Regions from separate parts of the Citrobacter portucalensis genome, predicted to be linked through region 2. Evidence: predicted binding sites of a transcription regulator. Region 2 holds the regulator's gene; the other holds the start of a gene.
The links. Region 2 encodes PhoB, which activates phosphate uptake and scavenging genes when phosphate is short. Its sites were predicted from a motif close to CTGTCATAAAACTGNCNNAT; they were not measured.
Positions count from the first base shown of each region.

Region 1: a site for PhoB is predicted at 2,402-2,421, ahead of glpT (glycerol-3-phosphate transporter). Genes of this name have one in related genera too.

Region 1 covers NZ_CP092466.1:1,651,349-1,656,567, forward strand. Annotated here, with positions in the region: gene glpB (glycerol-3-phosphate dehydrogenase subunit GlpB) at 1-661, opposite strand, end outside; gene glpA (anaerobic glycerol-3-phosphate dehydrogenase subunit A) at 651-2,279, opposite strand; gene glpT (glycerol-3-phosphate transporter) at 2,550-3,908, shown strand; gene glpQ (glycerophosphodiester phosphodiesterase) at 3,912-4,979, shown strand; gene LY264_RS07875 (LysR family transcriptional regulator) at 5,041-5,219, opposite strand, start outside.
Region 2 covers NZ_CP092466.1:3,852,815-3,858,033, forward strand. Annotated here, with positions in the region: gene brnQ (branched-chain amino acid transporter carrier protein BrnQ) at 1-222, opposite strand, end outside; gene phoR (phosphate regulon sensor histidine kinase PhoR) at 628-1,923, opposite strand; gene phoB (phosphate response regulator transcription factor PhoB) at 1,974-2,663, opposite strand; gene sbcD (exonuclease subunit SbcD) at 2,854-4,056, shown strand; gene sbcC (exonuclease subunit SbcC) at 4,053-5,219, shown strand, end outside.

The DNA.
Region 1 (5,219 bases), 2.2 Mb from region 2:
GCATGATTATCATGTCGCAGGTTTTTGCCATTGGCAGCAATGCGTCATAGAGCTGCGACCATTTATCTTCGTTATCCAGCAGGCGCGCAATATTAACGGCGCGAAACTCGGTTGGGTTATCACGCAGGACATCCAGCTCCGGTAGCTCGATTTCTGCTGTCTCGACGCTGAGATTGCGTTGACGTAATGACGCTGCGGCGAGATGCGCCTGAAAATCCAGTAACCCGCTAATCCCTACAACGCAGATACGCTGTGCGGACAGCGGCCAGACCGGCACTTCCGGGGAACTTAACCAGGTTGAGCGCAGGGTGCCCAGCGGGGTAACACGTTGATGCGCCTGATGCACTTTGCCCTGCAAATGTGTTCCGCATTCTTCCAGTAAATTTTGCGCCTGCTGGGCCAGTTCCAGAACGTTCTGCGTTCCGATGGTGCTATACGGATGTGCGGGTGCCTGAGTGCGCAGTGCATTCAAACCCGCTTCTATATCCGTCACCGGTTGACCATCGGGTAAGCTGCTGAGCAAATCCAGTGAGCCGGAAGAAAAATGCAGGGCGCTTTGGCCGCGGGTAACAATCGTGCAGCGCAGTCCGCTTTTTTGCAGTTGCAGGCCACATAGCAGTCCGGCGAGGCCGCCGCCGATAATGACGGTATCAAATTTCATCCTGGTGCTCCTTTTCCAGACCACACAACCCTTGATAAACCCAGCGCGTGAATTCGCTTTCGCGCAGCGCATCTCCCCAGGCGATAGGCTGCACGCCTTTCCAGCGTTCGTTGAGGAAATCGGAAAGCTGGGTAATGGACTGCGCTGCGGTAGTGACATTAAAACGTTGCAGCAAACCTGCGGCGCGGCAGGCACACAATTCGCCCTGGCAGGTCCCCATTCCAACACGGGTACGGCGACGCAAATCGAGCAGGCTGTTGACGGTTAAATTCTCGACGGCGTATTGCACTTCGCCTGCGGTGACTGCTTCGCATTCGCAGACCAGGCTGCGGTGCTGACGGCCTTCGCTAAGCCACGCAGGGGTGCGATCGCCGTGACGGTAGACCGCCGAGCCGCGTAGTGGCGCGGGCAATGAGATCACGCGTTTAAGCGTATGCTCGGTAGATTCCTGTGAGCCAGGCAGCGCGGTGTCTGCCGTTGTGCAAGGCTGGGTATTGCCCAGCTTACGGCAAACGGCATCGGTGGCCCATTCCGCCATCAGGCGGTAGGTCATCAGTTTGCCGCCGGTAATGGTGATAAACCCTTCCAGTCCGTCACGTTCAGCGTGATCGAACAGTACAATCCCACGGCTGACGTTACGACCGCTTGGGTCGTCGTCGCTGGCCACCAGCGGGCGTACGCCGGAGTAGGCGCGTAAAATGCGCGTTTTCGCCATAATCGGCGCCAGCTTCTCGCCTTCACGCAGCAGAATATCGACCTCTTCTGCGGTGACGCGGTTGCTGTCGATATCGTCGTAATCAATGTGCTGTGAGGTGGTACCGATCAGTGAAATGGTATCGCCAGGCACCAGAATATCGGCGTCAGAAGGCTTACGGCAGCGGTTAATGACATGCTGGTTAATGCGATGATCCATAATCAGCAACGAACCTTTGGCCGGGAACATACGGATGCTCAGATCGGCATATTCCGCAATGCGTTGACCCCAGATCCCAGCGGCGTTGACGACAACCGGTGCATGCAGGGACTGCATTTCGCCTGTCAGATGATTGCGCACGTTAACGCCGCAAACCGTTGCGCCTTCGCGGAGCAGCCCCGTCACTTCATGCGCCGTTAAGATAACCGCGCCATGCTCACGCGCATCCAGCATGTTAGCTGCTGTTAAGCGGAAAGGATCGACCGTGCCGTCTGGTACTTTTACTGCACCAATCAGCTGTGGATTCACAGAAGGTTCGATAATACGTGCCTGCTGAGGGTCAATCGCTTCTGCGCGAATCCCTGCCTCTTCACATGCGCGAATAAAGGTGGCCTGGAAGGACAGCTCATCCTCCGGCAGAGTAATAAACAGACCGTCCGTTGGCTCAACGCAATGACGGGCGATACGTTTCAGAATTTGGTTTTCGCTGATGCACTCACGGGCAGATTCAGCGTCGGTGACGGCGTAGCGTGCACCGCTGTGCAGCAGGCCGTGGTTGCGTCCGGTCGCACCTGTGGCGATATCGTGGCGTTCCACTAAGATGACGCGCAACCCGCGCAGCGCACAGTCACGTGCGATCCCTGCACCTGTTGCTCCTCCACCAATGATAATCACGTCACTTGTTTGCGAGTCGCGAGTTTTCATTGTTTTTCCTCACAGTTCGTTTTTTATCATTTAGCCACATAAAAAACATGGATTGTTTGATTTCGCGCATAATCGCTCATTATTCGAAAATGAAACGTGATTTCGTGCGCCTTTATGAACATTTGTCATAAATCTGTAACAATATGTGCTGCGTTTCACATTTTTGTTATGTATCTTTCCTTAACATCGCGGCCACACTGGGAGCGGTAGGGTAGTAATGACGAACTGCAGTGTTTACTTCGAATGAAAGACGGCCACGGAGGCTACACTATGTTGAGCATTTTTAAACCAGCGTCACACACGGCGCGTTTACCTGCAGCGGAGATCGACCCGACATATCGTCGATTACGTTGGCAGATTTTTCTGGGGATTTTCTTTGGTTATGCCGCGTACTATCTGGTACGTAAGAACTTTGCCCTTGCGATGCCATATCTGGTTGAGCAGGGTTTCTCTCGCGGCGATCTGGGTTTTGCGTTGTCCGGTATCTCCATCGCTTACGGATTTTCGAAATTCATCATGGGGTCCGTTTCGGATCGCTCGAATCCGCGCGTTTTCCTGCCAGCAGGTTTGATTCTGGCTGCCGCAGTGATGTTGTTTATGGGCTTTGTGCCGTGGGCGACATCGAGCATTGCGATAATGTTTGTGCTGCTGTTCCTCTGCGGATGGTTCCAGGGGATGGGGTGGCCGCCGTGTGGTCGTACCATGGTGCACTGGTGGTCGCAGAAAGAACGTGGCGGTATTGTTTCCGTCTGGAACTGTGCGCACAACGTGGGCGGCGGTCTGCCTCCTCTGCTGTTCCTGCTCGGTATGGCCTGGTTCAATGACTGGAAAGCGGCGCTGTATATGCCTGCTTTCGGTGCGATTGTGGTTGCGCTGTTCGCCTTTGCTATGATGCGTGATACGCCGCAGTCCTGCGGCCTGCCGCCTATCGAAGAGTATAAGAACGACTATCCGGACGATTACAACGAGAAAGCGGAAGAAGAGCTGACTGCGAAGCAGATCTTCATGCAGTATGTACTGCCAAACAAACTGTTGTGGTACATCGCTATCGCCAACGTGTTTGTTTATCTGCTGCGCTACGGCATCCTGGACTGGTCACCGACCTACCTGAAAGAAGTGAAGCATTTCGCACTCGATAAATCATCCTGGGCCTACTTCCTGTATGAGTATGCGGGTATTCCGGGCACGCTGCTGTGCGGCTGGATGTCGGATAAAGTCTTCCGTGGTAACCGTGGTGCGACCGGCGTGTTCTTTATGACGCTGGTAACTATTGCGACCATCGTTTACTGGATGAACCCGGCAGGCAACCCGAACGTGGATATGGCTTGTATGATCATCATCGGCTTCTTGATCTACGGCCCGGTAATGTTGATTGGTCTGCACGCGCTGGAACTGGCACCGAAAAAAGCGGCGGGAACGGCAGCTGGCTTTACCGGTCTGTTCGGTTATCTCGGCGGTTCTGTGGCTGCGAGCGCCATTGTTGGCTACACCGTTGACTTCTTCGGTTGGGACGGCGGCTTTATGGTGATGATTGGCGGTAGCGTGCTGGCGGTTATCCTGCTGGTGGTCGTCATGATTGGCGAAAAACGCCATCACGAAGAGATGCAACTGAAACGTAACGGGGGCTAATAGATGAAAACTACATTGAAAAGTCTCAGCGTGGCGCTGATGCTCACAGGTATGGTGGTCAGCAGCGCGGCGGTTGCCGCAGATAAAATCGTGATTGCGCACCGTGGTGCGAGCGGTTATCTACCGGAGCATACGCTGCCAGCGAAAGCGATGGCCTATGCCCAGGGTGCGGATTATCTGGAGCAGGATTTGGTGATGACCAAGGATGACCATCTGGTCGTCCTGCATGACCATTATCTTGACCGCGTCACCGATGTTGCCGAGCGTTTCCCGGATCGGGCGCGTAAAGACGGGCGTTACTACGCTATCGACTTTACGCTGGATGAAATTAAATCACTGAAATTTACCGAAGGCTTCGATATCGAAAATGGCAAAAAGGTCCAGACCTACCCAGGGCGCTTCCCGATGGGTAAATCTGATTTCCGCGTGCACACGTTCGAAGAAGAGATTGAGTTTGTTCAGGGATTAAATCATTCCACCGGTAAAAACATCGGTATTTACCCGGAAATGAAAGCGCCGTGGTTCCATCACCAGGAAGGGAAGGACATTGCGGCTAAGACGCTGGAAGTACTGAAAAAGTACGGGTATACCGACAAGAACGACAAGGTCTATCTGCAATGTTTTGATGTTGCAGAGTTGAAGCGCATTAAAAATGAACTGGAACCGAAGATGGGGATGGATCTCAATCTGGTACAGTTGATTGCGTACACCGACTGGAATGAAACTCAGGAGAAAAAGCCGGACGGTAGTTGGGTTAATTACAACTACGACTGGATGTTTAAGCCGGGTGCCATGAAGCAGGTTGCGCAGTATGCGGACGGCATTGGGCCGGACTACCACATGCTGATTGATGAGAAGTCGAAGAAGGGCAATATCTCGTTAACTGGCATGGTACAGGACGCACATCAGAATAAGATGGTGGTGCATCCTTATACCGTTCGCGCCGATCAACTGCCGGATTACACCACTGACGTAAACCAGCTGTATGACATTCTTTATAACAAGGCGGGCGTTGACGGGCTGTTCACCGACTTCCCCGACAAAGCAGTGAAATTCTTGAATAAAGAGTGATGGCGTAAGGCCTGTGATGCACCTCCGGTCACAGGCCTAAATGGATGAAACGTTTTAACTGCTAGATAAGGCCGTCTGCTGTCAACGTTTCCATACATGCCTGCAGGAGAAATAAAGGGCTGCCGTCCACCGGCGGCTCTTTTGCCAGTAAGGATATATGTCGATAGAACGTCGGTTCCAGCGCGACTGAGCGTACTTTCCCACCAACCGCCTTCAGCGTTAATTCCGGTAATAACGCTA
Region 2 (5,219 bases):
GCTCAGTCGGTCCACACCACCGCCGACTTTCGCCAGCGCGACAACGGTAAGTACCGGCAGGCCAACGGCCGTAATCAAAAAGCCAAAAGCCGCAGTCCAGACGTGTTCACCTGCCTGCAAACCAACCATTGGGGGGAAGATGATGTTACCTGCACCAACGAACAGTGCAAATGTCATAAATCCCAAAGCGATAATATCGCGCGATTTTAACTGATGGGTCATAAAGTCTTACTGCCTGTGGATGTGGTGTTGAAAATAGTAAATTTTTGCCTTTCCCTGGGGGACAATACAGCGGCATTTTTGCTCAATTCCAGCGGGAAACACTCCCGACCTGGCGCGGCGAAGAATAGTTTTTCGATTTACCGCGTAAATGCAGTCGGTATGACAGCACCTGGAGCGCAATTTAAACGCTTATAACGTTTTAAAGCAAGGTGGGATCCAAAAACCAGAACAATATAGCGATATGAAAAATAGGGTTAGCACAAAACACCATTTCATGGAAAAAGGTATGGGTAATAGTTCGAACAAAAAACAATCAAACGTCGTGAAATTCAGGAGGCATCTATTGACCACATAAAAAAAACCAGCTTGCGCTGGCTTTTGGAAAGATTATCTTACGAATACGTCTTAGCCGTTACTTTTGGCAATGAAACGTTCCGGGATCATGAAACTAAATCGCGTCCCTTTGCCTGGTTCGCTTTCGATGTTCAAACGGCTGTCGTGATGATGCAGCGCATGTTTCACGATAGCCAGACCCAGCCCGCTACCGCCCGTTTGTCGCGATCTCGCCTTATCCACACGATAAAAACGTTCAGTCAAACGTGGAATATGCTCGGGGGCAATGCCCGGACCGTTGTCTTCCACGCAAAACTCCGCCCCCGACGCCACATGCTGCCAGCGTACGGTAATGTGCGTTCCCGCTGGTGTGTGGTTCACCGCGTTGTACACGAGATTCGAGATAGCGCTACGCAACTGCTCCTCGTTGCCTCGCACGTTCAGGCTGTTATCGACATCAAAGGTAAACGTATGTTTATGCTGGCTCAGGGTTTGCGCTTCGTGCTCGATCACGCGCAGCATCATGGGCACATCGACTTTCTCATTCAGCTGCAACGTCGGCGCAGCTTCAATTTTTGACAGCGTCAGCAGCTGCTTCACCAGGCCTTCCATACGGTACGTTTGTTCACGCATGGTATGCAGTGCTTTTTCGCGCGTTGTCCCTTCCAGCGGGTGCTCCTGCATCATTTCCAGGTAGCCTTGCAGCACCGTCAGCGGTGTGCGCAACTCATGGCTGGCGTTGGCGAAAAAGTTACGCCGTGAACCTTCCAGCTGGTGCATCTGGGTAACGTCGCGCGCCACCATCAACAATTGCTTATCGGTATAGGGCATCACGCGAATTTCCAGATGCCGTCCGGTATTGAGCACCAGATTGATTGGCCGGCTAAAATCGCGCGTTTTCAGATATTGTGTGAATTCCGGGTAGCGCAGCAGGTTAAGAATATTTTGCCCGCTATCGTCCGGCCAACGCAGTCCCAGAACCTGCTGAGCCAGTCCGTTACACCAGAAGATACCGCCTTCTTCGGTGGTCAACACCACCGCGTCGGGTAGGGATTCCGCCCCGCTGCGAAAACGTTTAATCAGGTTACCCAGTTCTCGACGGCGCTTTTTGTTGCGAAGCTGCATTTGATGCAGCCCATATAACAACGGCTCCCAACTGCCTCGCCCCGGCGGCGGCGTCATACTTCTGTCGACCCATAACCACCAGGATAAACGTAATAGATTCCAGAAATGCCAGATAAGCAGGCCCGTTACCGACGCCAGTAAAAACCAGGGCAGGTAACCGAAAAAAGCGCTAAGGATAAATGCCGGTATGCAGCACAGGATCAGCTCCAGTACCAACCTTTTCCATGACAATCGTTCTAGCAAACGTCTTACTCCATAAACGGCCTAATCCATCAGGCCCTGATTCTTGTCAGTCAAAAGCGGGTCGAAAAACGATATCCCGTCCCGCGAACTGTCTGCACCATTCGATCGTGTCCGCTGTGCTCCAGCGCTTTACGTAAGCGGCGGATATGCACATCCACTGTCCGGTCTTCTACGTAGACATTGGTTCCCCAGACATGATTGAGGAGTTGTTCACGGCTGTAGACGCGCTCGGGGTGAGTCATAAAGAAGTGCAACAGTTTGAATTCGGTCGGCCCCATATCCAGCGGTTCTTCGCCGGTCATCACGCGATGCGAAGTGGGATCAAGACTCAGCCCCTGCATCTCAATAACCTCTTCCACCGCCATGGGGGAAATACGACGCAGCACAGCTTTAATACGCGCCACCAGCTCCTTGGGAGAAAACGGCTTGGTAATATAATCATCCGCACCGGTTTCCAGACCCCGGACGCGATCTTCCTCTTCTCCCCTCGCCGTCAGCATCATCACGGGGATGTCCCGCGTCATGGCTTCGCGCTTGAGATGCTTAATAAACTGTAGACCCGAGCCGCCGGGAAGCATCCAGTCAAGCAGGACGAGATCCGGCCAGGGTTCATTGAGTTGGTTCACAGCACTGTCATAGTCTTCGGCTTCTACGGGTTGAAAACCGTTTTGCTCGAGCACGAAGCAGACCATTTCACGAATTGGAGCTTCATCTTCTACGACCAGAATACGTCTCGCCATGATTTGCCCTGTTTATAATTAAATCGTTTGCCATCAATACGGTGCCATTATGCGTCAGTTTTATGACAGATTTATGAAAAGATAGTCCAGGTTTAACGCAGCCAGACGAATTATGACAGCCCGGAGACAAGATATTACCGTCCTTGAAAGGTTATAATCCCCGCCACTGTTTTATCGTCATGGAACTCTTATGCGCATCCTTCACACGTCTGACTGGCATCTGGGCCAAAATTTCTACAGCAAGAGCCGCGCCGCTGAACATCAGGCCTTTCTCGACTGGCTGCTGGAGACGGCACAATCCCAGCAGGTGGATGCCATTATTGTGGCGGGCGATATTTTCGATACCGGCTCACCGCCAAGCTACGCCCGTGAGCTGTATAACCGTTTTGTCGTCAATCTGCAGCAAACCGGTTGTCATCTGGTCGTGCTGGCAGGCAACCACGATTCCGTCGCCACGCTCAATGAATCCCGCGATATTCTGGCGTTTCTCAACACCACGGTCGTTGCCAGCGCCGGCCATGCGCCGCAGGTGCTGCCGCAACGTGATGGCACGCCGGGAGCAATCCTGTGTCCGGTTCCTTTCTTACGACCACGTGACATCATTACCAGCCAGGCAGGGCTAACCGGACAAGAAAAACAGCAGCATCTGCTGGGGGCGATCACCGACTATTACCAGCAGCAGTATCAGGACGCCTGCACGCTGCGTGGCGATCGAAACCTGCCCATCATTGCGACCGGGCATTTGACCACCGTTGGCGCCAGTAAAAGTGACGCTGTACGTGACATTTATATCGGTACGCTGGACGCCTTTCCGGCGCAAAACTTTCCACCCGCGGACTACATCGCACTGGGGCATATTCACCGGGCGCAGATTATCGGCGGCACGGAACATATTCGCTACTGCGGTTCACCGATTGCCCTCAGTTTTGACGAGTGCGGCAAAAGCAAATGTGTACATCTGGTGAGTTTCGAAGCGGGGAAACTCAGGGCCGTTGAAAATCTCACCGTACCGGTCACCCAGCCGCTTGCAGTATTGAAAGGCGATTTAGCCGCCATTACCGCCCAGCTTGAGCAGTGGCGCGACGTACAGCAAGAGCCGCCGGTATGGCTGGATATTGAAATCACCACCGACGACTATCTGCATGACATGCAACGTAAGATCCAGGCCTTAACCGAAGATTTACCGGTCGAGGTGTTACTGGTGCGCCGCAGTCGGGAACAACGTGAACGTATTATGGCCAATGAACGACGCGAAACGTTAAGCGAGCTAAGCGTAACGGAAGTTTTTGACCGCCGCCTGGCGCTGGAAGAGATCGAGGAGCCTCAGCGCAACCGGCTGAATCAGCTGTTTAGCGCAACCTTACACACGCTTGCCAGGGAGAGTGAAGCATGAAAATTCTCAGCCTGCGCCTGAAGAACCTCAACTCCCTGAAGGGAGAATGGAAAGTCGATTTCACGGCAGAACCTTTTGCCAGTAACGGGTTATTCGCCATCACCGGGCCAACGGGCGCGGGGAAAACCACCCTGCTGGACGCGATTTGCCTCGCCCTGTACCACGAAACGCCGCGCCTGAATACCGTGTCACAGTCGCAAAACGACCTGATGACCCGCGACACCGCGGAGTGTCTGGCCGAGGTCGAGTTTGAGGTGCGCGGCGAAGCCTACCGCGCATTCTGGAGCCAGAACCGGGCACGCAACCAACCTGAGGGCAATCTGCAGGTCCCACGCGTAGAGCTGGCCCGCTGCGCGGACGGTAAAATCCTCGCCGATAAAGTCAAAGACAAGCTGGAGATGACCGCCGAGCTTACCGGGCTGGATTACGGGCGTTTTACCCGTTCGATGCTGCTGTCTCAGGGCCAGTTTGCCGCCTTTCTTAATGCCAAACCGAAAGAGCGCGCCGAGCTTCTGGAAGAGTTAACTGGTACTGAGATCTACGGCCAAATCTCCGCCATGGTGTTTGAAAAGCACAAGTCAGCGCGTACGGAGCTGGAAAAACTGCAGGCCCAGGCCAGCGGCGTGGCGCTGTTAGCACCAGAGCAGGTGCAGTCCCTGACGGAAAGTTTGCAGGTACTTACTGACGAAGAAAAACAATACCTTACCAGCCAACAAACCCAGCAACAGCACTTCAACTGGCTTATTCGGCAAAATGAGCTTCAGACGGACATAAACCGCCACCAGCAGGCATTACAGGCAGCACTTCAGGCGCAAGAAGACGCGCAGCCGCAGCTGGCAGCGCTGAGCCTGGCGCAGCCGGCCAGAGCATTGCGCCCTCACTGGGAGCGAATCCAGGAACAAACGGCTACTATCGAGCGTACTCGCCAGAAGATTCAGGAAGTGAATGCTCGCTTACAAAGCAGATTAGCGCTGCGCGGGCGCATCCGTCAGCAGGCGCACACGCAATCGACCGCGATACTCGCCGAACAACAGACCTTAACCGACTGGCTGAACGAACATGACCGCTTCCGCTTATGGAGTAGCGAACTGGCAGGATGGAAAGCGCTGCTGGCGCAACAGTCCGACGCCAGCGCCCAGCTACGCCAGTGGCAGCAGCTGCGG